One region of the Clostridium sp. JN-1 genome, then DNA from elsewhere that is predicted to be linked to it. Evidence: riboswitches for the same ligand, from Rfam matches in the RefSeq annotation. Region 1 holds a riboswitch; each other region holds the start of a gene.
What was found. A riboswitch is a leader RNA that binds a small molecule or an ion and turns the genes downstream of it on or off. The one in region 1 is predicted to bind cyclic di-AMP.

Region 1 (10,927 bases):
TCTGTGTTATCTGATAATATAGAGGAAAATACAGTAATAGTTGCAAATGACTTAACTCCATCCGATACTGCACAGTTAGATAAGAGCAAAGTAACAGCTTTCCTTACAAATATAGGAGGAAGAACTTCCCACAGTGCTATTATGGCAAGAACTTTAGAGATACCAGCAGTAGTAGGACTTAATGATATAACAAAAGAAGTTAAAAATGGAGATACAGTAATTGTAGACGGAGTAGAGGGAATTGCAATAGTAAATCCAGATGAGGATACTATAAAAGAGTATGAGATTAAAAAGCAAAAATACATGGAAGAAAAAGAAGAACTGAAAAAACTTATAGAAACTAAAACTGTTACAAAAGCAGGCAAGAGAGTAGAAGTTTCAGGAAATATAGGAAAAGCAGAAGATATAAATCAAGTTATAGAAAATGGTGGAGATGGAGTAGGTCTCTTTAGAACAGAATTCCTATACATGGATAGAGAAGATATGCCTGGAGAAGATGAGCAGTTTGAATCATATAAATATGTAGTTGAAAAAATGAATGGAAAACCTGTAGTTATAAGAACTTTGGATATAGGGGGAGATAAAAAGCTTCCATATCTTCCATTACCTCAGGAAATGAATCCATTCTTAGGATATAGAGCTATAAGACTTTGCCTTGATAGAAAAGATATATTTAAAGTTCAATTAAGAGCATTACTTAGAGCATCAGCTTTTGGAAATCTAAAGATAATGTTTCCTATGATATCTTCATTAGAAGAATTCCTTCAAGCTAAAGAAGTTCTAAAAGAGTGCATGGGAGAACTTAAAAAAGAAGGAAAAGCATTTAACGAGAATTTAGAAACCGGCATAATGGTTGAAATACCTGCAGCAGCTGTTTATGCAGATGAGCTTGCAAAATATGTTGATTTCTTTAGTATAGGAACTAATGACTTAATACAATATACTTTAGCAGCAGATAGGATGAATGAGAGAGTATCATATCTTTACAACCCAATGCACCCAGCAGTACTTAGACTTATAAAGATGACTATAGAAGCTGCACATAAAGAAGGAAAATGGTGCGGAATGTGTGGAGAAATGGCAGGTGATGAAAAATCTGTGCCTACACTTGTAAAGTATGGATTAGATGAATTCTCAATGAGTGCGTCTTCGATACTTAAAGCAAAACAACTTATAATGCAAAATTAATGTACATCGGTATGTTCAGAACAATTACAATCGCCTAGTGCGGTGGGTTCTCGCTAAGAACTCAAATTGGCACTGTTCAAGGTTAGTGCTGCCTTTGGAGCGTAGGTAAACTTGCTCTGTTGGGAGTATTGAATACGAAGCCGCCGCTTCAACGAAGTAAGTGGGGGTGAGTTCACTTAAGCCTTATATAAATTTATTATAGATATAAGAGATTTTGATTAACTTATATTAAGATAATCAAAATCTCTTATTTTTTTAGCTAACTGCAGTGCAATATTTTTGAGAGAACAAAAAAATAGAGGACATAGGACAGAGAAGGTAAGTTTTCTTCCTTACGTCAGAAAACTAATTTAATTTTTGATAACTCGTTTCGCTAAAGCGAAACATTGCTAATTTATATAAATTTAAAGATTCTTTTGCGTTAGCAAAAAATCAACCCTCTCTGTCCTCTGTCCTTTGTCCTTTATACTTTGAATCCCGTCCTATAAAAAAATGCTTTGTATTTTTCGCATATTATAAGCTGCCGAATTGTATCTAAGTTTGTTAAGTGAGGATTAATTGTTATATAATAGTAGTGTTAAAATAAAATAACTAAGGAGAAATACTCATGGATAGGTCTAAAAGGCTGTATGCAAAAGCTTTAAAAATATATAATCATGGTTATATCTATAATGCAATTAGCTTGTGTGACAAAAGTACAAGCCTCGATGTTAGAAATATTGCTGCTTTAAACTTAAAAGGCTTACTGTATTATCTAAATGGAGATCTTGATCGTGCACAAAAAACTTGGAAGTTAAATTCTCATGTAAACAAGGATAAGGTTGCCAAAAAGTATCTGGAAGATAGTAAAAAAGATGAGCTCAATCTTGAAAGGTATATGAATGCTGTAAATTTAGTAAAAAACTTAAAAATAAATGAAGCACTTGAGCTTCTTAAAGTGTGTTCAGAAAGTGACTATAATTATATAAATGTAAATAATTATAAGACCATATGCTATATAAAGAAAGCAGAATATACTAAAGCACAAGAATGTATAGATAAAGTATTTAGGCTGGATAAAAATAATTCTACAGCTAAAAATAATATGAAAATGCTTGTAGAATATGGAGTTGTAGAAAAAAAGCACAGCTTAAAAAGAGCAGGTATGGCAGCTGGAATTTTTATGCTTATAATTATTTTGCTTGCGTTAGTTTTTTTTGCGGTAAAAAGTTTTACAAACAGAAACATGGCAAAGCTAAGTAATAATAAAAGTTCAAGCAGTGCCTCTAATATAAAGAAAAGTACTCCAGAAAAAAAGAAAACTGCTGTGTCAAAAAAACAGGAGACTTTTCCAAAAGAGAGCTTAAATACGTATATTGATAATAAAAATTTTGATGCAATGTACGATTGCGTTATTAAATGGAAGGATAAGAGTTTATCAGTAAATGATAAAGCACTTATTTCAAGTGCAGAACAAATGTTATCAAGCGATGAAGGTGTACAATACTTTTATACAAATGGATGTAATTTTATAAATAATAAAGATTACTCTAAGGCAAATGATAGCTTACTTAAAGCATATCAATTTGGCTCACAAAGTTATTTGTATTCACATATAATATATATGCTTGGTCTTAGTTATAATTCTTCAAAAGATGTTGAAAATGCAATAAAGTACTTTGAAAAGTATGATCAAAACTTTCCAAGTGGAGATTATGAAGAAACAGTATTATATAATTTAGCAGTTATATATAAGGATATAGATAAAACAAAAGCGAAAACATATGCAAATAAACTTGCAGATAACTATTCTTCATCCATGTACAATAACTCCTTAATTCAATCAATAATAAATTGGTAATTTTTACACCCCAGGGGTGTAAAGTGCAATGTATTAAAAACTATTGACTGAATACATTAAGTATTATAAAATAAAAAATATAAAGATACCCCATAAGGGTATAAGGAGGTAACAAATTATGGTAAGTGAAATAAAAGATACTGATTTTTCAAAAGTTATTAAAAAAGAGGCATCTCCTGTAGTAGTAGATTTTTGGGCACCTTGGTGCGGACCATGCAAAATGCTTGGACCTGTCATTGATGAAATTTCAAGTGAAATAGGTGAAAAGGCTAAATTTTATAAGCTTAATGTAGATGAAAACCCAGTTTCATCAATGGAATACAAGGTAGCAAGTATACCTACAGTTATTATATTTAAAGATGGAAAACCAGCAAAAACTCTTGTTGGATTTAGACCAAAAGAAGCAATAAAAGGTGTTATAGAAAACTATATCTAGAGGTGAAAATAGTGAGTAATAGATATGATATAGCTATAGTTGGAAGTGGAGCTGCTGGATTATCTGCAGCTGTAAATGCAAAGATTAGAAATAAGAATATTTTAGTATTTGGAAATAGAGATTTAAGTCATAAACTTAATAAAGCCCCACTTATTAAAAATTATCTTGGATTTTATAACATTAAGGGAAGGGACTTAAAAAATGAGTTTCAAGGTCATATAGATGCCATGAATATAAATATTATATATGAAAGAGTTAATGCCGTATATGCCATGGGAGACTATTTTACAATCTCAGTAAATCAAAAAAACTATGAATCCAAGGCTGTTATAATAGCAGCTGGTATAGAACAAACGAGTCCATTAAAAGGTGAACAAGAGCTTCTAGGTAAAGGCGTAGGATATTGTGCAACCTGCGACGCACCGCTGTATAAAGGAAAAGTTGTAACAATTATAGGGTATAATAGGGAAGCAGAACAAGAAGCAAACTTTGTAAGTGAACTAGCATCAAAGTTATATTATATACCAAGGTATAAAGCAGATTATAGCTTAAAAGATAATATAGAAGTAGTTTTAGATATGCCGCTTGAGATAGTTGGAAAAGATAAAGTAGAAAAACTTGTATTAAAAAATAAAGAAATAATTACAGATGGAATTTTTGTATTGAAGGACAGTATATCTCCCGGCCAGCTTGTTCCTGGAATAGAACTCGACAAAGGGCACATAAAAGTAGACATAAATATGAAGACTAGTATAAGAGGTTGTTATGCTGCTGGCGATTGTGCTGGAAAACCATATCAGTATATGAAAGCAGCAGGTCAAGGTCAAGTAGCGGCATTAAATGCTGTATCGTATTTAGATTCTATAATAAATTAAAAATATCCCTGGATTATAAAAAGTCCAGGGATATTTTAATATGTTAATTTGCTGTAAAGAACACATGATTGCCAATGGTTTTTACATTTTCCTTATTTATGTCCTTCATCCATCTAGATGTTGCTATTTGTGGATTGTAGAAAAAGACAGCTTTTCCTGTTGGATCAGATCCATTTAAGGCTTCCAAAACTGCCTTATAACAATCTTCACTTTGGGGAGCAGAAATTGTTCCATCATTATTCACACATGAAAAAGCGCCTTTTTGCATTATTACCCCTTCTACCGTCTTTGGAAATTCAGGATATTTAAGTCTGTTTAAAATTACAGAAGCAACTGCTACTTTTCCTTCAAAGGGTTCACAATTGCTTTCAGCATATACTACTTTAGCCATTAAGTCTAAGTCTTTTTGAGTTATATAAACTTTCTTATCACAGCAATTAAAAACTTGGACTACCTGTTCTCCTTCATTTTCATTAAATAAGTTGATATCGGAAGTATTATTTTCCCGGGCACTGACTTTAAGTGGAATAAACATTAATAAACTTAAAGTAAAAATTATAAAAATTATTAGTTTTTCCTTCAATTAAATCCTCTCCTTTTACCTACGGGGTTAGCTGACGGGTTCGGTAAAGGCATAACCTACGTAAAACGATTCACCCCAAAAATACTGGTTTCCCCGCGTTTTTAACAGAAATTGAAAACTTAGGCTTAATGGTAGTGTAACCAATAGTTTAAAAAAAATGCAAAAGTTTATTTTTTTTATTAATATTTTATAAATTAGATTTTGTTTTGATATAAAGCATTATTAAATAGTGTATAATTAAGTATAAAGTAGAGAGAAAATTATGCAGTATGAGAATATTGTACGTGATATAAGTTACAACATATTTAACAAAGGAGTGAAATGGGTGGAAGCATTAGACATGGTAATCAATTCAGTAAGGAATATCAGTATATCATCAATAGCAGATATACTAGTTGTTTCATATATTTTTTACAAAGGTTATATGCTAATAAAAGAAACCAGGGCTGAACAGCTTTTGAAAGGTATTATATTAATTTTATTTCTTATTCCTGTAAGTAATTTTTTTAATCTTACAATGCTGAATTGGATACTGTCAAAGACAATTACAATAGGTGTGCTCTCTCTTGTAATTATATTTCAACCTGAAATTCGAAGTGCACTAGAACATCTTGGCAGAACTGCTTTTAATGATATACATATGTTTGAGGATGACGAAACCATGAAAAAAGTAATTAATGAAATTGTAAACGCAGTTGGAAATTTATCCGTAAGCAGGACAGGAGCACTCATAATAGTAGAGCAGTTTACAGGACTTGAAGATGTAATAAAGACCGGGACTAGATTGGATGCAGTGGTATCATCGGCACTGCTTGAAAATATATTTGTAGTAAATACTCCGCTTCATGATGGAGCAACAATAATAAGAAATGACAGGATAATATCTTCAGGATGTTTTCTGCCGCTTACAAATAATCGCGAATTGAACAAAAAACTAGGCACAAGACACAGAGCTGCAATTGGTATTTCAGAAAAATCTGATGCACTTATAATTGTAGTATCTGAAGAAACTGGAACCATTTCACTTGCTGTAAATGGAAATATGACTAGAAATTATACCAAGGAAAAGCTGCGAAGTATTTTAGTGAGAATTATAAAGAAAAGACAGCATAGAAAATTAACCATTAGAGAGCAGGTGGTTCAATGGATCAAAAAGATAAAAGACAGCAAATAGTTGTAAAGGTATGCTGTGTAATAGTATCGTTTATATTATGGCTTTTTATATATAATGTTGAAAACCCCGTAAGAGAAAGAAAAATTGTAGTTCCTGTTCAGGTTATAAATAAAGATACACCTGTACAATCTAATCTCGTACCTATAGATGAAGATAATTTAAGTGTTACATTAACTATAAAGGGAAATGCATCTGATTTATATGCTGTCAAAGCTTCACAATTTAAACTTGTATCTGATTTAGGTACTTATGTAGTAAAAAAAGGTGAAAATAAAATACCCGTTCAAGTAGTAAAGAGCCCTTCTACTGTAAGAATTGTAAATAGCGAAAGTTTATGGGTTAAGGTAATAATTGAAGATTTAAAGAGTAAGAATGTCCCAGTTAAACTCTCACTTTTAGGAAAAGCCAAGAGCGGATTTTATGCAGCTAAACCCGAACTAAGTGTAAACCAAGTTAAAATTAAGGGATCACAGGATGCAATCCAGAAAGTTACAAAGGCAGAAGCAGTATACAATATCCAAAACGTTTCAGAAGATGTAAATAAAAAAGTAACTTTAAGAGCTGAAGATTCGTTGGGAAATGTAATAAAAAATGTAGAAATAGAACCTAAAGATTTGGATATATCTATATCTGTCAAAAGAATAAAGAGTGTTCCGGTAAATGTAAATATTTCAGGAAACTTAAATGATTATGGTATAAAATCAGTAGTTCCAATAGACTCTAGTGTAAATATAACGGGAAGTGAATCGCAAATAGCTAATGTGGAAAGATTAAATACTGAAAGCATAGATGCAAGTACACTTAATGGAAAAGATACAGTAGAAGCTAGAGTTATTTTGCCTCAAGGAGTCATACTTATAAACGGCGGAAATACAGTCAAATTAAAAGTCAACTTTTTTGATAATAAAAGTACGCAAAAACAAGTAACTGTGAATATACAAACCAGTAATTTAGATGCCAGCTATAATGCAATTTTGAGTTCAAGCACTGTTAACTTGGTTGTAACGGGATCTCAAGATGCTGTTCAAAATCTCAAGGACAGTGATATAACAGCAATTGTGGATTTAAGTGGTGTTAAAGAAGGGCAAAATACCGTTCCTGTAAACATAAGTTTGCCGGATGGAATAACCAAAGTGTCTCAGGATCCAGAACAAGTGTCAGTTAATATAAGCAGAAAAAATCAGGAGGTAAAAGATGGGCATTAAAATAAACAATATAATTTTAAATATAGAAGAAGATTTAAGCCAAGTTAAAAATAAGGCAGCAAAAAAAGCTGGAATCAATGTAAATGATATAAAAAAGTTAAGAATAGTTAAAGAGTCTGTAGATGCTAGAAGGAAAAATACCATAAAGTTTGATTATGCTGTTGAAATAGAATGTGAAGATGAATTAAAAATAGTAAATGAAGCTAAATCAAAAGATGTAAGAATGATAAAAGATAAGTATAATCAAAGTTTTGAATTTGGCAAAAAGAGAATGAAACACAGACCTATTATAATAGGAATGGGACCTGCAGGGATGTTTGCAGGTCTTTTGATGGCTCAAAATGGATATCAACCTATAATTATAGAAAGAGGTCATAATGTAGAAGAAAGGACTCTTGAAGTCAATAATTTTTGGAATACTGGCAAATTAAACATGGAGTGTAATGTTCAATTTGGAGAAGGCGGCGCTGGAACTTTCTCTGATGGAAAACTTACAGCAAGAAGTAAGGATTCAAGATGCCGTTTTATAATTGATCAGTTTGTAAAAAGTGGAGCACCTCAAGAAATAATGTATAGTAATAAACCGCATGTTGGAACGGATATTTTAAAAGGAGTCGTTAAAAACATAAGGGAAAAAATAATAAAACTTGGAGGAGAAGTTAGGTTTAACAGCAAACTTGAAGATATATTGATGGAAAATGACAAGTTAAAATCAATAATTGTAAATGGAGAAGAAATGCCGTGTGAAAATCTTATATTAGCCCCAGGACATAGTGCTAGAGATACCTACGAAATGCTTTATAAAAGGGGAATATTTATGGAAGCCAAAGACTTTGCAGTTGGAGTCAGGGCTGAACACCTTCAAGAAATGATAAATGAAAATCAATATGGCAAGTATGCAAATCATCCAAGATTAAAGGCAGCAGATTATAGACTTACATATACAACAAAAGCAGAAAAAAGAGGAGTATATAGTTTTTGTATGTGTCCTGGAGGAGAAGTTGTGTCTGCTGCGTCAGAAGATAAAAGACTTGTTACAAATGGAATGAGTAATTATAAGAGAGATAAGAAAAATGCAAATTCAGCCGTTGTAGTTTCAGTAAATAAACATGATTTTGGCGGAGATACACCCCTTTCTGGAATGGAATTTCAAAGACACTATGAAGAACTTGCATATAACCTAGGTGGAGGAGGATATTTCGCACCAGTAGAGCTTTTAGGAGATTTTTTAAATGATACAGTTTCGAGTAAACTTGGAAGTATAACACCAACATATAGACCGGGATGGGAATTTAGAGACCTTAGAAAATGTCTTCCTGAATATGTTGTAAGTGCACTTAAGGAAGGATTTTTAAACTTTGATAAGAAGATAAAGGGATTTGCAAGCAGCGATGCAGTCTTAACTGGAATAGAAACGAGAACATCTGCACCGCTTAGGATAACGAGAAATGAAAAACTTCAAAGTATATCACTAGAAGGGTTATATCCATGCGGCGAAGGTGCAGGATTTGCAGGAGGAATAATATCTGCTTCGGTAGATGGTGTTAAAGCTGCAGAAAGCATAATGAAAGAATACGCACCATTTTAGCGTATATCACGTTATTTTATATGTACACTCTAAGATCAATATGCTAAAATAAAGTTGATTTTAATGGTAGATAAAGGAGATCAGGTAAATGAAAAAAATAATCATTATATTTACTGGTGGAACAATATCCATGAAAAAAGATGAGAATAATGCATCAGTACCATCTATGAGTGGAGAGGATATACTAGAGCTTACTCCAGGCATAGATAAAATTGCAGATATACATTTTTTGGATTTTGGAATGGTGCCAGGACCGCAAATGACTCCGCAAAAAATGTTTGAATTATCAAAAGTTATAGATAAAAAAGTTAAAGATGAAGGATACGATGGAGTAGTTGTAACTCACGGTACAGATTCGCTTGAAGAAACTGCATATCTTGCGGACTTAACCTATAATAATTCAAAGCCAGTAGTTTTTGTAGGTTCAATGAAAAGCAGCTCTGAGTTTGGATGGGACGGTGCATCCAATTTAATAGATGCAGTACTAACTGCATCATCAAAAGAAGCAGAGAATAGAGGAGTAATGGTTGTTATGAATAAGGAAATACATGTTGCTTCTCAAGTAACCAAAACTAATACACGCTCTCTGGATACATTTAAAAGTCCGGACTTTGGACCAATTGGCTGTGTTGATAGCGGAAAAGCTTATTTTTACTATGATTACACCAAAAGACAGCACATTTCTGTAGAAAAAGTTGATGACAAAGTAGATCTCATAAAAAGCTGCTGCGGCATGGATGATAGACTTTTGAAGTTTTGTGTAGATTCTGGAAGTCACGGAATAGTAATTGAAGGAATGGGAAGAGGAAATATTCCACCTAAAATGGTTACAGGAGTAGAATATGCAATAAATAAAAATATACCTATTGTATTAGTATCAAGATGCATGTCAGGAAAAGTTATTGATGACTATGGATATGAAGGTGCAGGAAGAGAACTTAGAGAAAAAGGAGTAATTTTTGGAGACAATCTTCCAGGACAAAAAGCTAGAATTAAACTCATGGTATCCCTTGGATTCACTAGAGACTTAAAAAATATAAAAGAGTTTTTCGAGAAAAATTATTATTAATTATTTTTTATAGGTAGATTTGCGAGCAGCACTTAGTGTAAAGCTATTATAAACTATAATAAACTTGGTAAAAATATTTATGTAATTATAGTACGTAAAGATAAATAGATCGGGAGGAAACTTTATGAATAACTTTAATCTTCAGCGTGAAGAAATAGAAAGAGTTTATGGAAAAATAAGCCCTTTTGAATTAAAAGATAAATTGATAAGTTTAGCAGGAGAATCCAACGAAAGCGGAGCACATTCACTCTTAGATGCAGGAAGAGGAAATCCAAACTGGATTGCTGCATCGCCAAGAGAAGCTTTTTTTACATTTGGACAGTTTGCTGTAGAGGAAAGCCGCAGAACATGGAGCGATAATGACCTTGCAGGCATGCCTCAAAAGAAAGGAATTGCAAGACGTTTTGTTGACTTCGTAAGGAGAAATGAAAATATAAAAGGAATTGAGACACTAAAGAAAATTATAAACTATGGTGTCACAGTAAAGCGTTTTGACGCTGATGAATGGATATATGAATTAGCAGATGGAATTATTGGAGATGACTATCCAGTACCTGATAGAATGTTAAAACATGTTGAAAGCGTTGTACATGATTACTTGATTCAGGAGCTGTGTTACAACGAACCTTTAGAGAGAAAATTTGACTTATTTGCAGTAGAAGGTGCTACTGCAGGAATGTGTTATATTTTCGACAGCTTAATTGCAAATAATATATTGTCAAAGGGAGACAAAGTTGCGTTAATGGCACCAATTTTTACACCATACCTGGAGATTCCACATCTTCCAAGATACAACTTTGAAGTAGTTGATATAGTTGCCAATGCAGCCTATAAAGATGGTACGTGCAGCGGTCAGTATTCTGATTCTGAACTTAAAAAACTTTGTGATCCAAGTATAAAAGCTTTATTTGTAGTAAATCCAAGTAATCCACCTTCTGTTGCAATGAAACCTCAAATAGTGAGGTACTT
Region 2 (10,927 bases), 1.3 Mb from region 1:
CGAAGAAAAAAAGTATCTTGGAAACACAGCTGATAGCAGTAAAATAGGTACAAAATCAATATCGTGTTCTTATGTAGAACCAACAACAAGCGGCGGATTAAATGTGTCAACAAATAACATATATTGGGTTAACAGCAATATGATAAAAAATGCATTGATTACAGCTGGAATAAAAAATGCAAATGTAAAAGCTGCTGCTCCTTTTAATGTATCAGGTACTGCAGCTCTTACAGGAATTCTTAAAGGATTTGAAAATAGCAGCAGTGGAACTAAAATTGATGAAGATAAAAAGAAAGTTGCAAATGATGAACTTGTGACTACAGGTGAAATTGGTGACGAAATAGGAAAAGATAAGGCAGCAGGTCTTATGAATGACATTAAAACACAGGTTATCAAGGACAAACCTAAGGATACAGAAGAAGTAAAAAAAATAGTTGAAAATGTAACTAATAACTACAATGTAAATCTTAGCTCGGGTGATATTGATAAGATAACTGAACTTATGAACAAAATAAATGGTCTCAATTTAAACTTTTCAGATGTAAAAGGTCAATTGAATGACGTTGCAGGCAAGTTAAAAAATGTTATGACAAGTGATCAAGCTCAAGGATTTTTTGATAAACTTATGAGTTCAATAAAAAGCTTTTTTTCAAATCTATTTTAATTAATAAAATTTAAACATAAAAATAATCTGTGAATGTTCTAAAAAGAGTTTTCACAGATTATTTACTTTACGCAGTTATTTTAATTTTTTTTCATAATCTTCAACCATTTTTTTAACCATGTGTCCGCCCACGTTAAGCTGTTTTTCTTTATGATTTTTGTTGTATTCTGACAACTCTTTTGCTGTTTCAATTTTAAATTTATCTAATTTGACTTTAGCTTCAGGAACTAAAATTCTTCTTCTAGACATATGGTATCATCTCCTCGGTATATAGCTTGTGTATTTTAGCTTTAAAATATACAAGAGGCTGTCTCAAAATGATTCATGGGGTTTCAAAAAAATCATCTCGAGACAGCTCTATTTATTATTTTGAAGTTTATTTGTTTTAAATGCATATATCAAGAAAATTATCCATGCAGTGATTCCTGCAAGGCTGACAAGTTGAGCCATCTTAAGCGGACCTAAGAGCAAACTATCTGTCCTCATTCCTTCTATGAAAAATCTTCCTATTGAATACAAACCTATGTAACTAAATAATATTAAACCGCGTTTTCTAAATCTTTGTATAAGATATATTAGAATTATAAAGACAAGTAAATCCCATACTGATTCATATAAAAATGTTGGATTAAAATAGGTTCCATCAATGTACATACCTTTTTGTATAAAGTGTGGAAAGTGCTGTATAAAACTATATGATACAGGACTGCCGTGAGCTTCACCGTTGAAAAAATTTCCCCATCTTCCAAGTGCTTGTGCAAATATTATGGATGGAACGGCAATGTCAGCATAATCTAAAAAGTTTACTTTTCTGTGTCTGCAGTATAGTATTGCAGCTGTAAGCCCAAAGATAAGACCGCCATGTACAGCAAGACCACCTTGCCTGATATTTATAGCTGAAATTAAGCTGTCATAGTCTTCTAGGTTAAATAAAACATAATAAGCTCGCGCACCTACTATACCTATTGGAAGGCAGACTAATACTATATCTAAAAGAGTATCGTAATTTAAATTTCTTATTTTGCAGGTATAGTTTGCAATTAATAGCCCAATTAAAATACCTGAGGCAATTAAAACTCCATACCATCTTATATCTAAACCGAAAATTGAAAATGCTATTGGATTCAAAGTAATTCTCCTTATCTTTTATAATATTTTAAGTTTTTTTGTATTTATTAGCTCCAATTAAAATACTTATAGAGATATTTTACACCTAGGATATTTTAAATATCAACTTTATTTTAGTTTAAATGTAGAAATATTTATGATTAAAAACAAATAATTTAAATAGATAGTTTGAAATGGATTTATTTTGCATGTAAATTGGTAATAACATTAAAAATTTAAAGTTATAGTAATACCAAAAATTAAGAAAATTTGTTATAATTAAATAGTATAGATGTTAAATTATATTAAATTTTTTAGAAGGTGATAAAAGTGAAAATTGATTTTACTAAAGAACAGTTTAAAGTACTTATGGAGTTGGTATATTTAGGCGACAGCATTGTCAATGATTTCAATGTTCCTTCTGAAATAGAGGGAAAGTATGAAGGCATAGAAAACTACATATATTCGTTTTGTAGTCATTTTGGTTATAGGGATTATGTAGATTATAGTAATGAGTATGATGTATATTTTCCAACGTATAAATTTGACAAAGAAGTTGAAAGAAAAATTCAGAATTATGATGAAAATGTATTTTATAGGGAGTTGGTGAATAAGTTAGCAAAAAGGGATGCAAAAAAAAAGTTTAAACAAAAAATAAATCAGGACAATCTTACTGAATTTTTAAGATTACAATTTAAGATTGAAGAAAAGTATGATAATGAACTATTAAAGAATGATTTAGAAAATGTAAAAGTGGACATTAGAGAGAATAATGTAAAAAAGAACGCTGTGAAGTAAATGCTGTATGTATTTCCTTTAATTAAATAGAGTAATAATATTAAAAATACACAAACTTTTAGTGTAAACAAAATAACTTAATAAATTTAAAAGGAGGAAACAATTATGGCAAGTAGAGGAAATAGAGTATTAGTTCCAGAAGCTAAGGAAGGTTTAAATAAGTTTAAAATGGAAGCAGCAAAAGAAGTTGGAGTTGATTTAAAAGAAGGATATAATGGAGATCTTACATCTAGACAAAATGGTTCCGTAGGAGGTCAGATGACAAAAAAAATGGTGGAAGCCTACGAAAAGGGCGTAAAATAGTTAATTAATATTATACTTTGATTAGATAATAAAAGGGTATAGAATATAAATCAATTTAATTTATATTCTATACCCTTCATTTAAGTTTTTAGTTTCTTCATTTTTAATTCTGTATGAACCACGTTGAATTGTTACAAAATACTGCTAAAATTTAAACTTTTAAATTTCCTATCGCATCCTAAGTGTGTATTGTTAAAAATTTTTTTTGTTTCTTCAAGATAACAATTTGGATCACTTAATGATGGGCTAAAGTGAGTAAGCCACAATTCTTTAACTTTTGCTTCACGGGCAATCTTTGCAGCTTCCGAAAAGAGCATATGTTTATTTTTAATTGCATTATCCAATTTTTCGTTATCACCATACATACCTTCGCATATAAAAAGATCAGAATTTGATGAAAGGTCAATTAATCCATATGTAGGTCTTGTATCTGTAGAATAACATAATTTTATTCCTTTTCTCTCTTCTCCAAGTACCATGTCGGGTGTATATTTTATACCTTGGTAACTTAAAGATTCACCTTTTTGAAGTATATTCCATAACTTCATTGGTACTTTATGTTCAACTGCTTTTTTTCTGTCGAATTTTCTATTTCGCTTTATGATTATTGAATATGCTAAGCACGGCAGACTGTGTTCAACTGGTACTGCATACATTTCTATATTTTCCATTTGAAATATTTTATATTTGAAATTTTCGAGGTTGTCACATGTTAATTCTATTAAATTTAAGTTATAAGGCAAATGAGGGCATATTACAGTAAGTCCTTTTACAACTTTACATAAATTATCTGGACCTATAATTGTAAGTGGTTTTGTTCTGCCGGAGTTTGCAATTGTAAGGAGAAGTCCTGGAAGCCCAACAACATGATCTGCATGATAATGTGTAAAGCATATTGCACTTATTTCCTTAAATCCTGATCCTAAAATTTTCATTGATACTTGTGTGCCTTCTCCACAGTCAATTAAAATTTTTTCCCCTTCATAAGAAACTAAAAGAGATGTTAAATTTCTTTGAGGAGTAGGATAATTACCACCGCAGCCTAATAGACAAATGTCAAGCATTAATATCACCTTCTATATATTATCTAGTGTACATATGTTTAAATTAATCATATACTAAATATATTATATAACTAAACATATTAAATTATAGTAAGTAAGGAGCAATTTAAATGGATATCAATACAAAAATGATTCATTATTATCACAATTGTTACGTGTTTTCATATAATAGAAGTAAGCTAAGGATGAGAAAGTGATAAAGTTTAGTATAAAAATTGAGAAACTAGAGATAGTATAACGAAAGTTAAGAGTAAAAAAAGTGCCGGTAACATTTTACTTTAAATAAAAAAGCAGAGGTTTATCCTCTGCTTTAATTAATGTGTAAATACCATTTTACCAGTTCTTAAAGTTATAGGTCTTGACCACAGCCATGTATTAGTTGCACTGTCGTCAAAGTAGTATATTGCACCATTTGTTGGATCAGATCCATATAGAGCATCATAAGCAGCCTTTTTTGCTTCATCTGAAGCAGGATTATTTATGAATCCATTTTCAACTGGAGTAAACTGATAGTATCCATCGGATTTTTGATAAATAACTGAGCTTATTGAATTTGGGAATTCACTACTTTTAACTCTATTTAAAACTACAGAAGCTACACCTACTTGAGCTGTATAAGGTTGCCCTTGTGCTTCTGACATTACTAATCTAGCTAAAAGATCTAAATCATTAGTATTATATGCAACTATAGGTTTAGCAGTAGTATTTGATTGAACAGCTTGTCCACTATTACTATTGCTAGTATCTGCTGTTGCTGCAGGTACAATTAATTTTTGACCTGGGTAAATCATATCATCCCATTTATCATTTGCTTTTTTTAATTGATTTGTCGTAATACCATATTTTTTAGCTATAAGATATAAGGTATCACCACTTTTTATAGTGTAAACATCAGCAGGTACATTCAACACTTGACCCGGATATATAGCTGAACTTGTCAAGTTATTATTTTTCATGAGGGTGCCTGAGGTAGTGTAAAAAAGTTTACCTATGGTAAAAAGAGAATCACCTGATGTAACCTTATAACTAGCAGCTTGTACAGAACTAAAAGCAAATAATGATAATGATAGACTTACAAGTAAAGTTTTGATGCATTTAAATTTTGACATAAATTATTCCTCCATCTTGCCTTCGAGGTTAGTTGGCGGGTTCGGGTTAGAGGTACCCTACTTAATAAAACTAAGATTCACCCCATAATAAATCCCCCGTACTCCATAAAGGAGATTCGGCATATTTTTATTAGTTATTCATGAGTGTAATTTTAACAAAAATATATGAGGACATCCATATTAAATTGGAGGTAATTAAGCATATATATGTAAATTAGCGCACTAAAATAGGAAATCCTAACTATTAAGCATTATATTGTATCATTATCAGCTTTTGAATTGTATATTGAATTTCCTTAAGTCTAACGTAATTAGTTCTTAATTATCCTGCTTTACATATACACGTTTAGAACCTATAATTAAAAGATATGCTGAAAACTATATAACGAAAGGAGGAATTTTGTTAAAAGTCTATTACCTTTTAACAAAATTTATAATGTCTAGTGAATTAATTACGAAACCTATTTATCAGAAAATAGCCATTGATATAGCAAACAGGATAGTTTCAGGTCATTTTGCAGTAGGAACTAAAATTTATGGAAGGTCAACTCTTTCAAGTGAATACAATGTGTCACCGGAGACTATACGAAGAGCTATAAATTTACTACATGACATGGAAATAGTAGATGTAAATAAAGGAAGCGGAATAATTGTAAAATCTGTGGATAACTCGTTAAAGTTTATTGACAAATTTAAAGAAATTGATTCTATCAACCTCTTAAAAGAAGAAGTAATTACATTAGCAGAAGATAAAAGGGAAATTGAATGTAAAATAGAAAGTGTAATCAATCAAATTATTGATTATTTAAACCGTTTCAATAACAGCAGTCCATTTGTTCCATTTGAATTTGAAATACATAGTGGGCTTAAAATTATAGGGAAAACTGCAAGTGAAGTTAAGTTTTGGCAAAACACAGGTGCTACTATAATTGCAATTAGAAGAAATAACAGATTGATAATTTCTCCAGGACCTACTGCTGTTTTTAAAGAAAAAGATTTTTTTATCTTTATAGGAAACAAAGATTCATATACTAAAGTTAAAAAGTTCTTATATAAATAACTTAAAGAAAAGAGGCTATTTTTAAGAAAATTTTTAATTACCTTGAAATAGCCTCTTTTATATATTATATGAATCTTATTTTACAGTATCTTTTAAATCATATAGTGTTTCATTATTCATGACGCCCATTCCAGCAAATCTCGAATTTTGATCTTTTGTGTTACTTTTAGTATTATTACTATTTGATGGATTTTTAATATGTTCGTAATTATTAGTTTCTTTCCATTCACTTTCTGAAACTACTTTTCCATTTTTCTGAACCCAGTTCATAATATCTTCTGAATCTCTTCCTCCAATGCCTCCTGTGAGTACATATCTTACTTCACCTTTTTTAACTATCTCTTTAAACTGATTTAAATTTAATATTTTATCTGAGCCAGAGAAACCTCCAAGAGCCATAATGCTCTTGCCACTTTCAAGTATTATGCCTTCAGCAGAAGTAGAACTTGATACAACAAGTGCATATTTTTCATTTGTAACATGACTATCTAGGAATTTTATGAGTTTTTGATTACTAGTGTTATTTTCACGTCCCATTATCATACGATTATCTGATTCACCATTTGTCAAAAGTTCCAATCCTGCAGCAGGCATAGTTCCATTTACACTATGAGTTAGAGTGGCAGCAGAGCCAATTGCAGGTGTAGTCAGAATACCTATAAGAGCAATAGCTGTAAATATCTTGGAAAAATTGATCTTGTTTTCTTCACTATTCAAACTTTTTTTCTTTGCTGCTTTGTACAATATGAGAAATATTGATGATGCAAAACACAAAACTATAGCTGTTATAATCATATATTTAATAGTAGTTGGTATAGTATTAAAGTATGATAACATGAGTAGGTTTACTAATCCTTCTACAATAAATGATATAGGTAATAGCCATGATTTAATTCCACTTTGTTTATAAAGCTTCCACATTGAAGTGAGTCCTATTCCGGATAATGCTGCAATTGGTGGAGCCATCATTGTTAAATAGTATTGATGGAACAATCCTTTTGTAAAACTAAAGTATATAAATTCTGGTACAAGCCATGCTATCCATAGTATTAAATCAAGTTTCTTTTTGTCATTGAAAGGAAATTTAAGCTTTTCTACTATTGCAGCAGCTATAAATCCTAAGAATGATAAAGGTAAAAACCAAATTATTTGATCTGATAAAACATTTTTAGAAAACAGTCTTGTAAAGCCTGATTGTGTCTGGCCTCCAAAATTTCCTGAAAGTCCATTAGCTCCACTAGGACCACCACTACCAGGACTACTGTTATTTAATCTTTGACCATCAGGTCCTTCAGGCATATTTTGATGTGATTTAGAATTTTGTTGCCAACCTGATGGTGGTGTCATACCTTGATGATTATTTCCGTGAATATTATTTTGAGAAGTAGTGGTTCTATCATTTGATTTGTTTTTAAAATTTCTCATTTGTCCCTGTGAGCCGGCATTAAATCCGCCACCCATACCACCACTATTGCGGCTAAGTCTTTCCAATCCATTATGTCCAAGTATAAGTTCCATTATGGTATTATTTGTGCTACTACCTACAAATGGTCTATTTTGAGATGGAATTAAGTCAACTGTTACTGCCCATGATAAGGATATTACAACAAGTACAACTGTGCTTATAATAAGATGTTTTATTCTTTGCTTTGCAGGTACGGCTGAGGAAATTAAATATGTTATATATATTGCAGGACATATCATGTAAGCTTCGAGCATTTTTATATTAAAACCAACTCCTACAAGCGCCAGGCTTATAATGAGATATTTAAGTTTGCCTTTTTCAGCAGCTTTAGATAAAAACAAGCAAGCTATAAGTAATGTAACTACTAAAAGATTATCTATGGTATTATTTTTACTTGCAGCAACAAAAACTGGTGTTATGGCAAGGCATATAGCCGAAATCAGTCCAGATATATGTCCAAAAGATCTTTTAACTATATAATATATAAGAGCTATGGATATAACTCCTGCAAGAGCTTGAGGAATTAATATGCTCCATCCGCTAAATCCAAATATTTTTGCAGATATTGTTTGTATCCAAAAACCTAAAGGTGGTTTGTCAATGGATACAAATCCAGCTGGGTCAAATGATACGAAAAAGAAATTCTTAAAACTCATGAGCATACTTTTTACTCCTGCAGCATAATATTCATTTCCGTATCCTTCTATAGCTAAATTGCCAAAGTTTAGTATTGTAGATATTAAAAGTACTACAGTTATTGCAAGGCGTTCTTTTGTAAATTTTATTTTTTTCATAGCTTTCCTCCCTAATTGAATATCCAAAGTTTATATGATCCAAAATTTATAACTTGTGCTATGAGTGTTACAATTATTTTTGATAGGTATACATTTAAATTAAAACTGCCAACTAGATACTTTATCAAGAATAGAGTTACAATAAGTGAAATTAAGTTAACTATAATAAATTGTGCTAATTCATGAATTATCTTTTTATCTGAACTTCCACGTTCAAATGTCCATTTCTTATTAAATATAAAACTATTTATAATTCCAAAGCTGTATCCCATAACCTGACTTATAGCATAGTTTATTCCAAGTATACTTTGACACAACATAAATACAATAAAATCTATTAATGTATTTAAAACACCAGTGGTCGAAAAACGACTCAGTACTTTAAATTTTCCATTAAAAATAGAATCCATGGTTTTTATTAATTGATCCATGTTTACTGCTCCCTCCTGTTACTAACTATATTTTCAATAATATAATTAGGTCTTGCTTTACTTTCATCAAAAATTCTTCCAAGATATTGTCCAATTATACCTATACAACTAAATAATAATCCAAACATTATAAAATTAATTGACATGGCAAAACCAGTATTTATGATGCTGGTTCCACTTAATAAGTTTTTAATAATGCTTACTATAAGCGAAACAAATCCAATGAAAAATGAAAGACCTCCTAAATAACCAGAAAGAATAAGTGGTTTATATGAGAATGAAGTTATACCATCAAAGGCTAATTTCATCATTTTCTTAAGAGGATATTTGCTATCTCCTGCAAATCTTTCATGTCTTACAAATTCAACAAATGTTTGCTTATATCCAACCCAACTTATAAGACCACGTACATATCTGTTCCTTTCAGGAAGCGAATTTAAGGCATTACATACTTTCCTGTCTATAAGTCTAAAATCTCCAGTATCAACTGGAATGTCTATACTAGTCATATTTTTTAACAATCTATAAAATGATTTGGCTGTAAATTTTTTAAAAAAGGATTCACCTTCCCTTTTTGCTCTTTTCCCATAGACAACATCATAACCTTGCTTCCATTTTTTAATCATCTCGAGCATTACCTCGGGTGGGTCTTGAAGATCAGCATCTATGACTATTACAGCTTTTCCTACTGAATTTTCCATTCCAGCAGTTATTGCACATTGATGTCCAAAGTTCCTGGAAAAATTAATAAGCTTTATTTTTTCATCTTTGTTACATAATTCTTCTGTTATATTACGAGTTTTATCTATACTTCCATCATTTATAAATATGATTTCATAATTTTCACATGTAGTGTCCATTACGTCTTTTAATCTTTTATAGCTTTCTTTAACTACAAGTTCTTCATTATACAGAGGAACAACTACAGAGTAAACTATATTATGCATTTTATTCACCTCATTTTCTATGTTTTGATTAATTACTATTTTGAGGTATTAACCTTAAAAATTACTTAAAAAATTAATGGCAATTGTAAATTAAGTTTGAACATAGATTTTTTTATTATATAATAATTTAATAGAAGGAGAGAGATATTATGAGATTACTTTTAATTGAAGATGAAATTATGCTTTCTAATGCACTTGCCTACATTCTTAAAAAGAATAACTACATAGTAGATGTAGCTTATGATGGAAGTGAAGGAGATGAGATGGCACAGAGTAAAATATACGATATTATAATTTTGGATAGAATGCTACCAGGCAAAAATGGAATTGAAATTTTAAAGAATATTAGAAATAAGAAAATTGAAACACCCGTAATTATGCTTACTGCTATGGATTCAATTGATGATAGAGTAGAGGGACTTGATAATGGAGCAGATGACTACTTAATAAAACCTTTTGACTCCAAAGAATTGCTTGCAAGAATAAGGGCGCTTTCAAGAAGGCACACTGATTTTATTCAAGATGGGAGTATAAAATTATCATCATTAGTGTTTGATCCACTTAAAGCTGAAATTGAATGTGATGGAGATAAGGTAAAGCTCACAGCAAAGGAATCACAACTACTAGAACTTCTAGCACGTAATAAAAATCAAGTTATAACGAAGAATCAAATTTTGGATAGGGTTTGGGGAATTGATTCAGATGTAGAGATGAATAATAATATTGAAGTATATTTTTCATATTTAAGAAAAAAACTTAGGAATATAAATAGTAATGTTGTAATTGAAACTATAAGGGGAATAGGCTACTGCCTAAAAGAGGTCTGATATATGTTTCGTAAATTGAAAATAGAACTCATATTGATTAACTTGATATTAACAAGTTTACTACTTATAACTATATTTTCAGGTATATATGTACTTATGAAAAGCAACTTTGATCATTCTGCTTATATGAGAATGGATAAGACTTTAGAAATGGAATTTATTCCAAAGCACGAACATGAAGAGAGAAGTCTAGGACCAATGAGTTTTATTATAAAAACGGACAAAAATGGTAATATAATAGAAGTTATGAGCAATTTTGAACTCACTAATGATGAATCCAAAACACTTGTTAATAAGGTATTTAAAAGTCAAATTGAAAGAGGAAGTGTATCTTATGATAACTTTAGTCTTAGGTACA
Region 3 (10,927 bases), 1.2 Mb from region 1:
AGATGCTCAATTTGCAGGTTCTTCATCAGTTCCAGCTCATGTTGAAATGATGGGACTTATCGGAATGGGCAACAACCCAATGGTTGGAGCTTCCGTTGCAGTAGCTGTTGCAGTTGAAGAAGCTATGAATAAATAATTTGCATTATAAACTTAATTAAAAATGAGAGGCACGTTTAATTAAACATGTCTCTTTTTTATATGCAATTATTTTGTGATATTGTGTTAAACTGGTGCTTCTGATTGAAAAATCTATGGAAATCTCTTAATATATAAAAATAGTATACAAGTTTATAATAACATGTCCAATAAAGCAAATGTAGAATTCTGGCTTACGGACAAGGCAGATCATATACAATCATATCTATTTTATAAAACTAGATATGAAAATAAAGTTATTAAATTTTTGAGTCAAAATTAGTTTATAGTAGTTGCTGCAATTGAAAAGTTATTAGTAAATTACATTAGAATGTAAAAGATGGACAATAGTTAAGCATGCCCATCTTTGTAGATATATTTGAATTACATCAGAGCTCTTTCTATATTATTTTTTATATTAAGTACAATTTCTTCAATAATATCTTTGATTTGAAGATTTCTTGTGCCTGGTATATAAATACCATGTTTTTGTAGTGGAAGTATATATTTAGTACAATCCATACTAAATATTGACGTGGAAATCATAGATGTAATTTCTCCATTTATACCACCATTACAGATTATTCCAATCGGGCCTATTATACTATCAATTTTATTTTTTTTACAAAAATCACAGATCGCTATTTCTCCACTTATGCCAACATTAGCACCTGATTTTACCATGTTTGAAGTAGCGAATGTATTTGTACCGAGTGCTATGATATAAATATCCTGGTTTATTTCTTTACGGATTTTCTTTATAATAGTTTGTCCAAGGCCTGCTCCTTGTGCGTCTACTACAGCAATTTTCATTGTAATGCCCCCAAAAGTAAAATTTATAATGAAATGTATCTATTTATATTTACAAGCATTATTATATAATAAAATAGAAGTAGATTCTATTTTTGATCTAAGCAAAGTTGAAGTTGATTCGAAAGTTAATGTTTACAAATTAGAAATTGTGTAGTACTATTAACTTGTGTGCTACGAGAGTATACATTTGTATAAAAAATTTATTAATTTTGATTAATAACCACGAAGGTTGATTACTATAAACAGTTATCAATTTTTGTGGCTTTATTTTTTGGAATTTTAAGGGGGATTAAAATGCACATTCCAGATAATTATTTAAGTCCATCAACCTGTGCTTTTATGGGTGCTGTAATGCTTCCAGTTTGGAGCATGTCTATTAAAAAAGTAAAAGAGAATATAACTAAAAAGAAAATGCCACTTCTTGGCATAGGAGGAGCATTTTCATTCTTAATTATGATGTTTAATGTACCAGTACCAGGAGGTACGACTGCTCATGCAGTAGGAGGTACTTTGGTAGCAATTTTTCTAGGCCCAGAGGCTGCGTGTATTTCAGTATCTATTGCTCTTTTGATTCAGGCTCTGTTATTTGGAGACGGAGGTATTTTAGCATATGGGGCAAATTGCTTTAATATGGCATTTATATTGCCACTTGTTGGATACTATATTTATAATTTTGCTAAATCAAGGCTAAAGTTTGCCAAAGGAGAATATTTATCTGCCTTTTTAGGTTCATATATTGGAATTAATGCAGCAGCACTTTGTGCATCTATAATGTTCGGTATTCAACCTTTATTATTTAAAGATGCAGCAGGAATGCCAATGTATTCTCCATATTCGCTTTCAGTATCAATACCTGCTATGCTAATACCACATATGACTGTGGCAGGAGTTTTAGAAGGATTAGTAACAGCCGGGGTATTTGCATATGTTAAAAAAGCATCACCAGATATGATTTATCAAGGGAATAATGGTGAATCCAAACCAATTTATGGAGTGATTATTGCAATGATAATTCTAACACCACTTGGTCTTTTAGCAAAGGCAACAGCATGGGGTGAATGGGGTGCAGATGAAATAAAGGATATTGTAGGTTTTGTGCCATCAGGAATTAAGAATGGATTTAATTTTAATGCATTTATGCAGGATTATGGAGTAAAGGGTATACCAGAAACGGCTGGTTATGTCTTATCGGCTGTGGCAGGAGTGGCTATATTGATTATTATTTTTAAATTAATTAGTAGTTTGAAGAAGAAAAATATTAACATTTAATATTAGTTAATTATTGGAGGAGTTTATATGCCAGAATGGCTTTCTAAAAAAGATAACTATATTCCTCTAAAAGATAGGGATGCTTTTATTGACAAGAGCATTTTATCTTTTTTAGAGGTCATATCGAAATTAATTTTAAAATCAGAAGGGAAAAGAAATATTATTGAAATTAATGCCGTTGTAAAGATTATATCAACTTTAATGCTTGTTATATTATTATCTACATCAAGGAGTTTATTGTTTATAATAACAGTAAACATACTGTTATTATTGATAGTCAGTTTACTTAGTTCCGATGAAATAATAAGTATATTGAGTGCAAGTTTTATTATGTCAATCTTTACATTTGTAATATTGATACCTTCAATTGTAAATGGAAATATTGGCAATAGTATTTTGATTATTCTTAAAGTATTAGCAACGATAACGTCAGTAAGTGTTTTATCACATATTACTAAATGGAACGACATTACAAGTGCACTAAAAATATTTTTTATACCAGATCTTTTTATTTTGGTATTGGATATTACTATTAAATATATTGTAGTTCTTGGTAAATTCTCTTTGAATATGATGTATGCCCTTAAATTAAGATCAATTGGTAAAAATAAAAATAAATATTATCATCTGTCAGGTATAATGGGCACTATGTTTATTAAATCAAAAGAAATGTCTGAGGAAATGTATAATGCTATGGAATGCAGGGGGTTTACAGGTGAATATAAAGCATATAAGAAATTTAAATTCAACTTTAAAGATTATATAGTTATTCTTGCAGATGTAGTAATAGTTAATATGTACATTTTCTTTAGATAGGTTGATTTATGGAGGCTCAGTATCTATTATGGCAGGAACAGGAATTAAAAATTCCTGTTCTCATTTTTCAACTGCAGTTATTTCATGATTTCTATTTGTAACTTCCATATTGTAAAATTTCTTGTTTTTGGAAGTTCCATTCTAAAGCAGCAGCAATTTTGCACAGCTGCAGTTGCATTTTTTATTGAAAGTTCACTTATATACCCTCCAACTTTTTTATTTATTTTTGCTTATAAGATGGAAGTGATGTCCTGGAACATTAAGCCCTTCAACAAATGATGGACAAGTAAATCCAACTACATACCCATCTATATATTTGTATTTAAAAGTAGGTTGATTTTTAACAGCCTCAGCCATAGGTTTATATATTGAAATTCGATAAGCACTGAAGTAATTTTGGTGTAAGATAAAATATCTTTTAATCTAATTTTAATCTCGTAAGTACATAATATAAATAGATACAGCAGCGAGTATAAAAATAACAGATATCAATGTTTATAGAGATGGAACTTACTCATAAAGGATATAAAGTTGATACAGCATATGAAGGTAGAGGAGCTTTAAATAAAGTAAGGGAAACAAGTTATAATTTGATACTTCTTGATATCATGATTCCAAATTTAAATGGGATTGAAGTTTGCAGGAGAATAAGACAATTTTCTAATGTACCTATTATAATGTTAACAGCCAAAAGCGATATACCAGATAAGGTTTTAGGGTTGGATGTAGGAGCCAATGACTATTTAACTAAACCTTTTGTAATAGAAGAATTATTGGCAAGAATAAGGGTATATGAAAGAAGTAATATTTTAGATACTGATAGTGATGTACTCAAGGTTAAAGACATTGTTATGGATAATAAAACACATGAGGTACTAAGAGATGGTAAGAAAATTGAACTAACTAAGAAAGAATATGATCTTTTTAAAATGCTTCTAATTAATAAAAATGTTGTGCTTACAAGAGAAAAGTTGATTGAAGAAGTATGGGGTTATGATTATGTGGGAGATACTAATGTAGTTGATGTATTTATAAGATATTTGAGAAGTAAAATTGATGGTGGCTTTGATGATAAATTCATGACTACCGTAAGAGGTGTAGGATATGTTATTAAAGAAAATTGATGATATTTTTAAGGTTATTAAAAGTGCAAAAATTTCTGTAAAGTTAACTGCATTATATGCTGTCATGTTTTCATTAGTACTGCTGCTTTTGAATGCATCAATTTTATTTGGAGTAAAATATTATATTTATAATTAAGCAAATAGACAAATTGATGATATGCAAATTTATTGGATAGGTGGGGAAAAGATGATAGGGATGCCTTAGAGAAATCAATTTATGCTATTAAGTTAGAATCTTACAATATGGCTAATTTAATTGAGAAGTTACTCTTTCTTGCAAGGGGTGATAGAGGTACTCAACTGATAGAAAAAAGAATTTTGGATTAATGAATTGATTGGTGAAGTAGTTGAAGAAACTAGGCTTATAGAAAAGGATCATGAGATATCCAATAAGGAAAATGATGTTGTAAAAATTTTGGCAGATTACAAGATGGTAAAACAAATGATAAGAATATTTATTGAGAACAGTATTAAGTTTACTCCAAAGGGTGGAACAATAGATATAAGCTCAAAGGTGCAGGAAAATGCTGTGAAGATAACTGTTAGTGATACAGGTATTGGAATACCTAAAGATGAAATTGAAAAGATATTCAATAGGTTTTATATTGTGGATAAATCTAGATCTAAGGAAAAAGGTGGGTCTGGATTAGGATTGTCTATAGCTAAATGGATTGCAAGTGTACATGGAGGAACTATAGACGTAGATAGTGAAGAAGGTAAGTGGACAAAAGTAACCGTAACATTAAACTTAAATACGTAAATAATATCTTTAACATTAAAAGGTGAAGGAGAAAGTTTCTTTCATCTTTTTTTAATTATCCAATTTTAAAATATAGAACATTTTTTAAGATGAATATAAGTTCTTTTTAATATAATTTTAATCTTGAATAGTCATAATGTAATACATAATAAAAATCGGTACAGTAATTTATATGTAAATAGTGGTGTTTATTATCAAAATATATTATAAAGGAGATAGTTAAAAATGAATATGGAGATTTTTAGGCTTATAAATAATTTAGCAAATAAAAATATGGTTTTAGATAAGATAATGATTTTCTTTTCAAAAGATATGCCTTATATATTTATGGCAGTTATTGCAATAATATTTATTTTAGAAATTGTAAAAAGAAATTCTAATTATAGAAAAGTTGTTTTTAGTACCTTTGTTATTACAGTAATAAATTTAATATTAAGTTTTATCATTGGCAGTATATACTATGTGGACAGACCTTTTGTTCATAATAAAGTAAATTTATTAACACCCCATGTGGCAGATGCATCTTTTCCAAGTGATCATGCAATAGGAACTATGAGTATAGCTTTAGGGCTTGCAAAATATAATAAGTTAGTTAGTATGATTTTAACTATAATGTCTATAGTTGTAGGCTTTTCACGAATATATGTTGGACATCACTATCCTATGGATGTTGTAGGGGCATATTTAATGGTTTTTGCAACAAGCTATATTTATAACTTAAAATTAAGAAGTAAGGTTGAAAATTTATATGAAATGGCTGAAAAAAAGGCGACAATAAAATTAGGCTTCAAGTCATTATATAATGAAATTTAAATATACTTAAATAAGTTAACTTAATATAGAAAATAATAAGTTAGAATACTAAGCTTAAGATATGTTGATTAAAATATATAATCTTGTTATAAAAATTCTCAATGACAGTTTAAAGATATTTCATTCTCTTGGAAAAATAAAGGCTGCCATAGCAGAAACAGCAGTTTTATTTTTGATGTTTTTAGCTTACACTATAATAAAGTACAGTAAGAAAACTTGGATCAAACCATTAGCTATAGATATTTATTTATGTCTTTGCTTTCTTATTGGATTAAGCATGGTTTATTTAAATTTGCAGTATCCAAGTGATGTTGCAGCTGGATATGAATTTGGAGTGGTTTATCTTAGTTTAAGTATTATTTTATTAGAGGTTTATAAAGTTTTACCTGATGCAATAATAGGTTAAGTAAATTTTGCTGGCATTTGACAGCAATCTATATATATCATATAATTTAAATAGCATATGCCAATAATAATATGGAGGTTAGATAGTATGAAAATAGCATTACCTAGTAATGGAAACGTGGTTAATCAACATTTTGGAATGAGTAAGAGTTTTGAAATTGTAACAGTAGAAGATAAAAAGGTTACTAATGTAGAAGAAATATCTTCTGAAGAATTTCAACATCAGCATGAAGGTTTAGCAAACTTGCTTTCAAAGCATGGAGTAGAGGTAGTTATAGTAGGAGGCATAGGTCAAGGAGCAATTAATGGTTTAAAGATGAATGGTCTTCAAGTAATAAGAGGAGCATCAGGGGAGTACATGAAGGTTGTTGAAGAATACATTAATGGAACATTAGAAGATAAAAATATAGTCTGCAATCATCATGGAGAGCACCATAATCATTAAAAAATAGAGGACAGAGGGAGAACGTACCTAGATTTGTGTAAATCAAATCTAGGTACGTTCTCTAAGTTAGCAATGTTTCGCTTTAGCGAAACGAGTTATCAAAAGTTTAATTAAAGATTTTTCGTAAGCTTAGCGGAGAAAAATCCTCCTTCACCGTCCTCTGTCCTATGTCTTGGAAAAATTTACACCCCTGGGGTAGAGATTCCTTGTTTATGTTTGTTAAAAATAGAGTACAGCTGTTCTATAGGAAGAAACGCCATAATAACAATACATATTCCGCCTTCTACTGCCATAAAAGGTCCATTAATCGTAAGTGAATATAAATATGTAGACATTCCTTTAGGAGCAAAGCTTCCGAAAAATACCACACCGGAAATGAAGTGGCATATAAACCGAGCAAATACAGCGACAATAGTTCCTAGTATCTTTCTATCTCTAAAATAGCCTGCAAGTCCAAGAGCCATAAAAGGCAGTGGATAATCAAATAATACTTGTACAGGATGGAGAATGTAAGGACCAAGTATTAATGATATTATTCCGTATAAGAAGCCAGTTAAGAACCCAACTTCAGGACCATAAAAGAATGCCATAACTAAAATTGGTACCATACTTCCTAAAGTTACACTTCCGCCTTGTGGAAAGTGATAAATTCTGAAGATTTTAAGTACAGTTGCAAGCGCAAGAGCTACTCCAATTTGAACAACCATGGAAGTGGTGAATTTTATCTTTTTTACCTTAATTGCAGCCAAAATTAAAATAATTACAGCAAGCAGTGCAAACAAAGATACTGGATGTTTTAAAATTTCAATTAAGTTTTGAGGAATAGATAAAAAAACTTTTAAATCTTTTAAAATAACGGACATAAAAAAAACCCCCTTAAATTAGTGCTCAGGAAGTCTAGGTTTAACACAAAAAACCGACTCCAGATATTCGGAATACGGTTTTAATTGTATATAAATCACTTTTCCTACGCTGGTATTATCCAGATCAGGTATAAGGGTTTATGAAGAATAATAAACTTCACTTCTCAGCCTAATGCACCCCTAGCACTTTTATAAAATTTTATTTAATTATACCACTAAGTCTATTAAATTTAAAGCCTGCTTGCTGCTTTAAGTTTGAGGCTGGCGGTAAAATGAAAAGGGGCAGGAGTATAATTTAAATGTCTTTAGCCCAAATATTAATACTTTCAAACTCACCGCATATATTACAATCATTCACTAGCTTACCTCTAAAGTTAAAGCCGTGTTTACTCAATACAATATTTATACTTGGATTTATCGCCCTAGACAAACTATATAAGCTAATGAATCCTTCCTTTTTAAGATCTAATTCTAAAAGGTAAATTATATTTGACAATATGCCTTTATCTCTATAGTGAGGGTAAGTAGCACAGTCAGCTATTTCTGCATTTAAATTTTCGTAATCTAAATATGCAGAAGCTGCACCAATTATTTTACCATTATAAGTGGCAACTTTATATAAAACATTTTTGTTCATATTTTGAATTAAATAATCCTTATCATATATTTGAGAAGGATACGCAAAAAATGCGCTAGAAAATAAGTCTATTAATTCATCTATATCGCTTTCTTTTGCATTCCTTATCTGGTACTTGAAATTATTACTAAACTTAAAACTATTTTTTACATTTAAACTTTTCATTAAAAATAACTTTTCCATATTATCATTTTTACAAGCTTTTCGTTTACCTATTATAAAGTACGACATGCATAAAGCATCCTCGCCTCTAAAATAGGAATCTATTTTACCTTCTAAAATAAATCCTGCATCAGAAAAAGTTTGAAAATATGCGGTATCGCAGTTACATACAACTTTGCTTAAATGCTGTCTTGATGCATAGCGTATTATTCTTTTTATAGTTTGTACCGATATCTTATGGAAATTAACTATTTTTACACGGTTATTAATATAATCAATATATATTTTACTTTTATCTATTTTAGCATAGTAATTATTATTTAATTTACATTTAGCAGCATTCACGATTTATTCTCCCCTTAAAAATTAATAATATATAAATCTAATAATTAGATAAAAAATAAGCTGCAGAGAAGCAACTGCAGCTTATTAAATGCTATTTATATACATGATAAAAAATACAGTATATATAATAACAAAGTATACTAAAACTTCTCTTCAACGCTTACGAGATTAGCTGACGGATTTGGGTCGAAGAAAATAACCCTACTTATCATATTTTGATAAGATTCACCCCAAAGTTGGTTCTCCCGTTCGAAATGATTCAGCGCTACCGCTATTTATTATTTTACATATAAGCATATCATTATAATGTATGCATGTCAATATATTATGATTCAATGACTCAATATATTATATTCAATTGATGATTCAATGATTCAATTAAATAATAATTTTTCATACATTTTTTAAAATTAGAGATAATATCTATGAAAGGAGGAGTTGTTATGGAAGAAGATAGAGTTAAGGATAGTTCTATGGAATCTCCAATTGAAAAACATGATACTGCAGCATGGGCAAATATTCACAAGTCAAAACCAGTTTCAAATGTACCCGTGCCAAGTGAATTCGATGTTAAAAATGCCAAGGAATATGTAGATTCTAATGAAAAATGATGCTAATAATAAAAAGTCTAACCAATTGGTTAGACTTTTTATTATTAGCAATGTTGAAGAGATGATAATTTTTTGTAAATATTGTATCTTTCGCGAGCATTATTTTCAGATTCCTGAAATGCTTTTTCAACCCTTTCAGGGAAGACTTTCTTTAATGAAGAATAACGGATTTCACCATTGATAAAGTCAATATATGGTTTTGTAGGTTCTTTTGAGTCTAATATAAATGGGTTTTTACCATCTTGTTTTAGCATAGGATTATACCTAAATAAGTGCCAGTAACCAGATTCAACGGCTTTTTTCTCCTCAGCCATACTCGTTCCCATTCCAGTTTTAATACCATGACTTATACAAGGTGCGTAAGCTATGATTAAGGAAGGACCTTTATAAGCTTCTGCTTCTGTAATTGCTTTAATGGCCTGGTTCATATTTGCACCCATGGCTATTTGAGTTACATAAACATTTCCATAGGTCATAGCCATCAATCCTAAGTCTTTCTTCCTTGTTTTTTTACCACTTGCAGCAAGTTTTGCAACTGCTCCAGTAGGAGTTGACTTTGATGATTGACCGCCTGTATTTGAATAAACTTCCGTATCCAAAACAAATATATTTACATCATCACCTAGTGCAAGAACATGATCTAATCCACCATATCCTATATCATATGCCCATCCATCGCCGCCAATTAGCCAGTGGGATTTTTTAATTAAATAATCTTTTTTCATGAGAATTTCATTTAAAATATTATTTTGTTTAAGATCTTCATTATTTATTAGTTTTAATATCTTTGCAGAAGCTTTTTTTGAAATATCTGCATCATTAAATCCACCAAGCCATTCTTTAAAAGCTTCTTTGAGTTCAGAATTTATATTCATTGTCACAGCTTGATTCATCAAATCAGCTAATCGTTCTCTCATTTGGTTTACAGCAAGGAACATTCCATATCCATATTCAGCATTATCTTCAAATAATGAATTACCCCAAGAAGGTCCTTTGCCAAAATTATTTGTAGTGTAAGCTATTGAAGGTGCACTTGCTCCCCAAATAGATGAACAGCCTGTTGCGTTTGCTATCATCATTCTGTCTCCGTAAAGCTGAGTCAAGAGTTTGACATAAGGAGTTTCACCGCAGCCAGGACAAGCACCGTTAAATTCCAATAGAGGTTTTGCAAATTGACTTCCCTTTACTGTGTGCAAATCCATTAATCCTTCTTTAGAAGTAATTTTTAAGGCATATTCAAAGTTGCCAGATTGTTCATCTATTTGTTCCTGGGCAGGTTTCATTATAAGGGCCTTACCTGGAGCAGGGCAGATATCTGCACAGTTTCCACATCCAGTACAATCAAGTGGACTTATTTGAATACGATATTGTAAGTTCTCAAGACCTTTGCCAACAGCCTTCTTAGTTAAAAATTCTTTAGGAGCTTTTTGTAGTTCTTCATTATTTACCAAGCATGCTCTTATTACACCATGAGGACAAACATATGAACATTGGTTGCATTGTATACACTTGTCAATTTGCCATTCAGGTACACGAACTGCAATTCCGCGTTTTTCATAAGCTGATATGCCAACTGGGTAAGTACCATCTTCCATTCCCTTAAAGGCACTAACTGGAAGTTCATCTCCTTCATGTCTTGCCATGGGTCTTTCAATTTTACTAACGAAGTCAGGAACTTCTTTTTTAGGAATATCTTGGCCTTTAGCATCTTTCCATGATTCTGGTACAG

Region 2: linked by a shared signal. The riboswitch ahead of EBB51_RS06175 (LysM peptidoglycan-binding domain-containing protein) and the one ahead of EBB51_RS12090 (cell wall hydrolase) in region 1 are both predicted to bind cyclic di-AMP.
Region 3: linked by a shared signal. The riboswitch ahead of ablB (putative beta-lysine N-acetyltransferase) and the one ahead of EBB51_RS12090 (cell wall hydrolase) in region 1 are both predicted to bind cyclic di-AMP.

What each region holds. Positions count from the first base shown of each region.
Region 1 covers NZ_CP033465.1:2,530,864-2,541,790, reverse strand. The annotation lists gene ptsP (phosphoenolpyruvate--protein phosphotransferase) at 1-1,188, shown strand, start outside; gene EBB51_RS12105 (tetratricopeptide repeat protein) at 1,796-3,028, shown strand; gene trxA (thioredoxin) at 3,147-3,464, shown strand; gene EBB51_RS12095 (NAD(P)/FAD-dependent oxidoreductase) at 3,476-4,339, shown strand; gene EBB51_RS12090 (cell wall hydrolase) at 4,383-4,922, opposite strand; cyclic di-AMP (ydaO/yuaA leader) riboswitch at 4,925-5,058, opposite strand; gene cdaA (diadenylate cyclase CdaA) at 5,248-6,096, shown strand; gene EBB51_RS12080 (CdaR family protein) at 6,066-7,301, shown strand; gene EBB51_RS12075 (FAD-dependent protein) at 7,291-8,889, shown strand; gene EBB51_RS12070 (asparaginase) at 8,978-9,958, shown strand; gene aspD (aspartate 4-decarboxylase) at 10,083-10,927, shown strand, end outside.
Region 2 covers NZ_CP033465.1:1,247,370-1,258,296, forward strand. The annotation lists gene EBB51_RS06145 (DUF1002 domain-containing protein) at 1-664, shown strand, start outside; gene EBB51_RS06150 (alpha/beta-type small acid-soluble spore protein) at 740-913, opposite strand; gene lgt (prolipoprotein diacylglyceryl transferase) at 1,022-1,792, opposite strand; gene EBB51_RS06160 (hypothetical protein) at 2,102-2,569, shown strand; gene EBB51_RS06165 (alpha/beta-type small acid-soluble spore protein) at 2,675-2,872, shown strand; gene EBB51_RS06170 (ribonuclease Z) at 3,004-3,936, opposite strand; gene EBB51_RS06175 (LysM peptidoglycan-binding domain-containing protein) at 4,251-5,045, opposite strand; cyclic di-AMP (ydaO/yuaA leader) riboswitch at 5,048-5,177, opposite strand; gene EBB51_RS06180 (TrkA C-terminal domain-containing protein) at 5,482-6,105, shown strand; gene EBB51_RS06185 (glycosyltransferase family 39 protein) at 6,181-8,364, opposite strand; gene EBB51_RS06190 (GtrA family protein) at 8,376-8,795, opposite strand; gene EBB51_RS06195 (glycosyltransferase family 2 protein) at 8,798-9,742, opposite strand; gene EBB51_RS06200 (response regulator transcription factor) at 9,892-10,569, shown strand; gene EBB51_RS06205 (ATP-binding protein) at 10,573-10,927, shown strand, end outside.
Region 3 covers NZ_CP033465.1:967,332-978,258, forward strand. The annotation lists gene EBB51_RS04750 (GGGtGRT protein) at 1-136, shown strand, start outside; gene EBB51_RS04755 (DUF3842 family protein) at 520-948, opposite strand; gene cbiM (cobalt transporter CbiM) at 1,243-2,217, shown strand; gene EBB51_RS04765 (energy-coupling factor transporter transmembrane component T) at 2,245-3,033, shown strand; gene EBB51_RS13830 (acetolactate decarboxylase) at 3,250-3,390, opposite strand; gene EBB51_RS04775 (response regulator transcription factor) at 3,525-4,157, shown strand; gene EBB51_RS13640 (hypothetical protein) at 4,138-4,293, shown strand; gene EBB51_RS04780 (sensor histidine kinase) at 4,489-4,917, shown strand; gene EBB51_RS04785 (undecaprenyl-diphosphatase) at 5,143-5,730, shown strand; gene EBB51_RS13740 (phosphatase PAP2 family protein) at 5,792-6,136, shown strand; gene EBB51_RS04795 (NifB/NifX family molybdenum-iron cluster-binding protein) at 6,224-6,580, shown strand; gene thiT (energy-coupled thiamine transporter ThiT) at 6,763-7,443, opposite strand; TPP riboswitch at 7,527-7,635, opposite strand; gene ablB (putative beta-lysine N-acetyltransferase) at 7,739-8,587, opposite strand; cyclic di-AMP (ydaO/yuaA leader) riboswitch at 8,730-8,862, opposite strand; gene EBB51_RS04810 (DUF3787 domain-containing protein) at 9,031-9,198, shown strand; gene nifJ (pyruvate:ferredoxin (flavodoxin) oxidoreductase) at 9,243-10,927, opposite strand, start outside.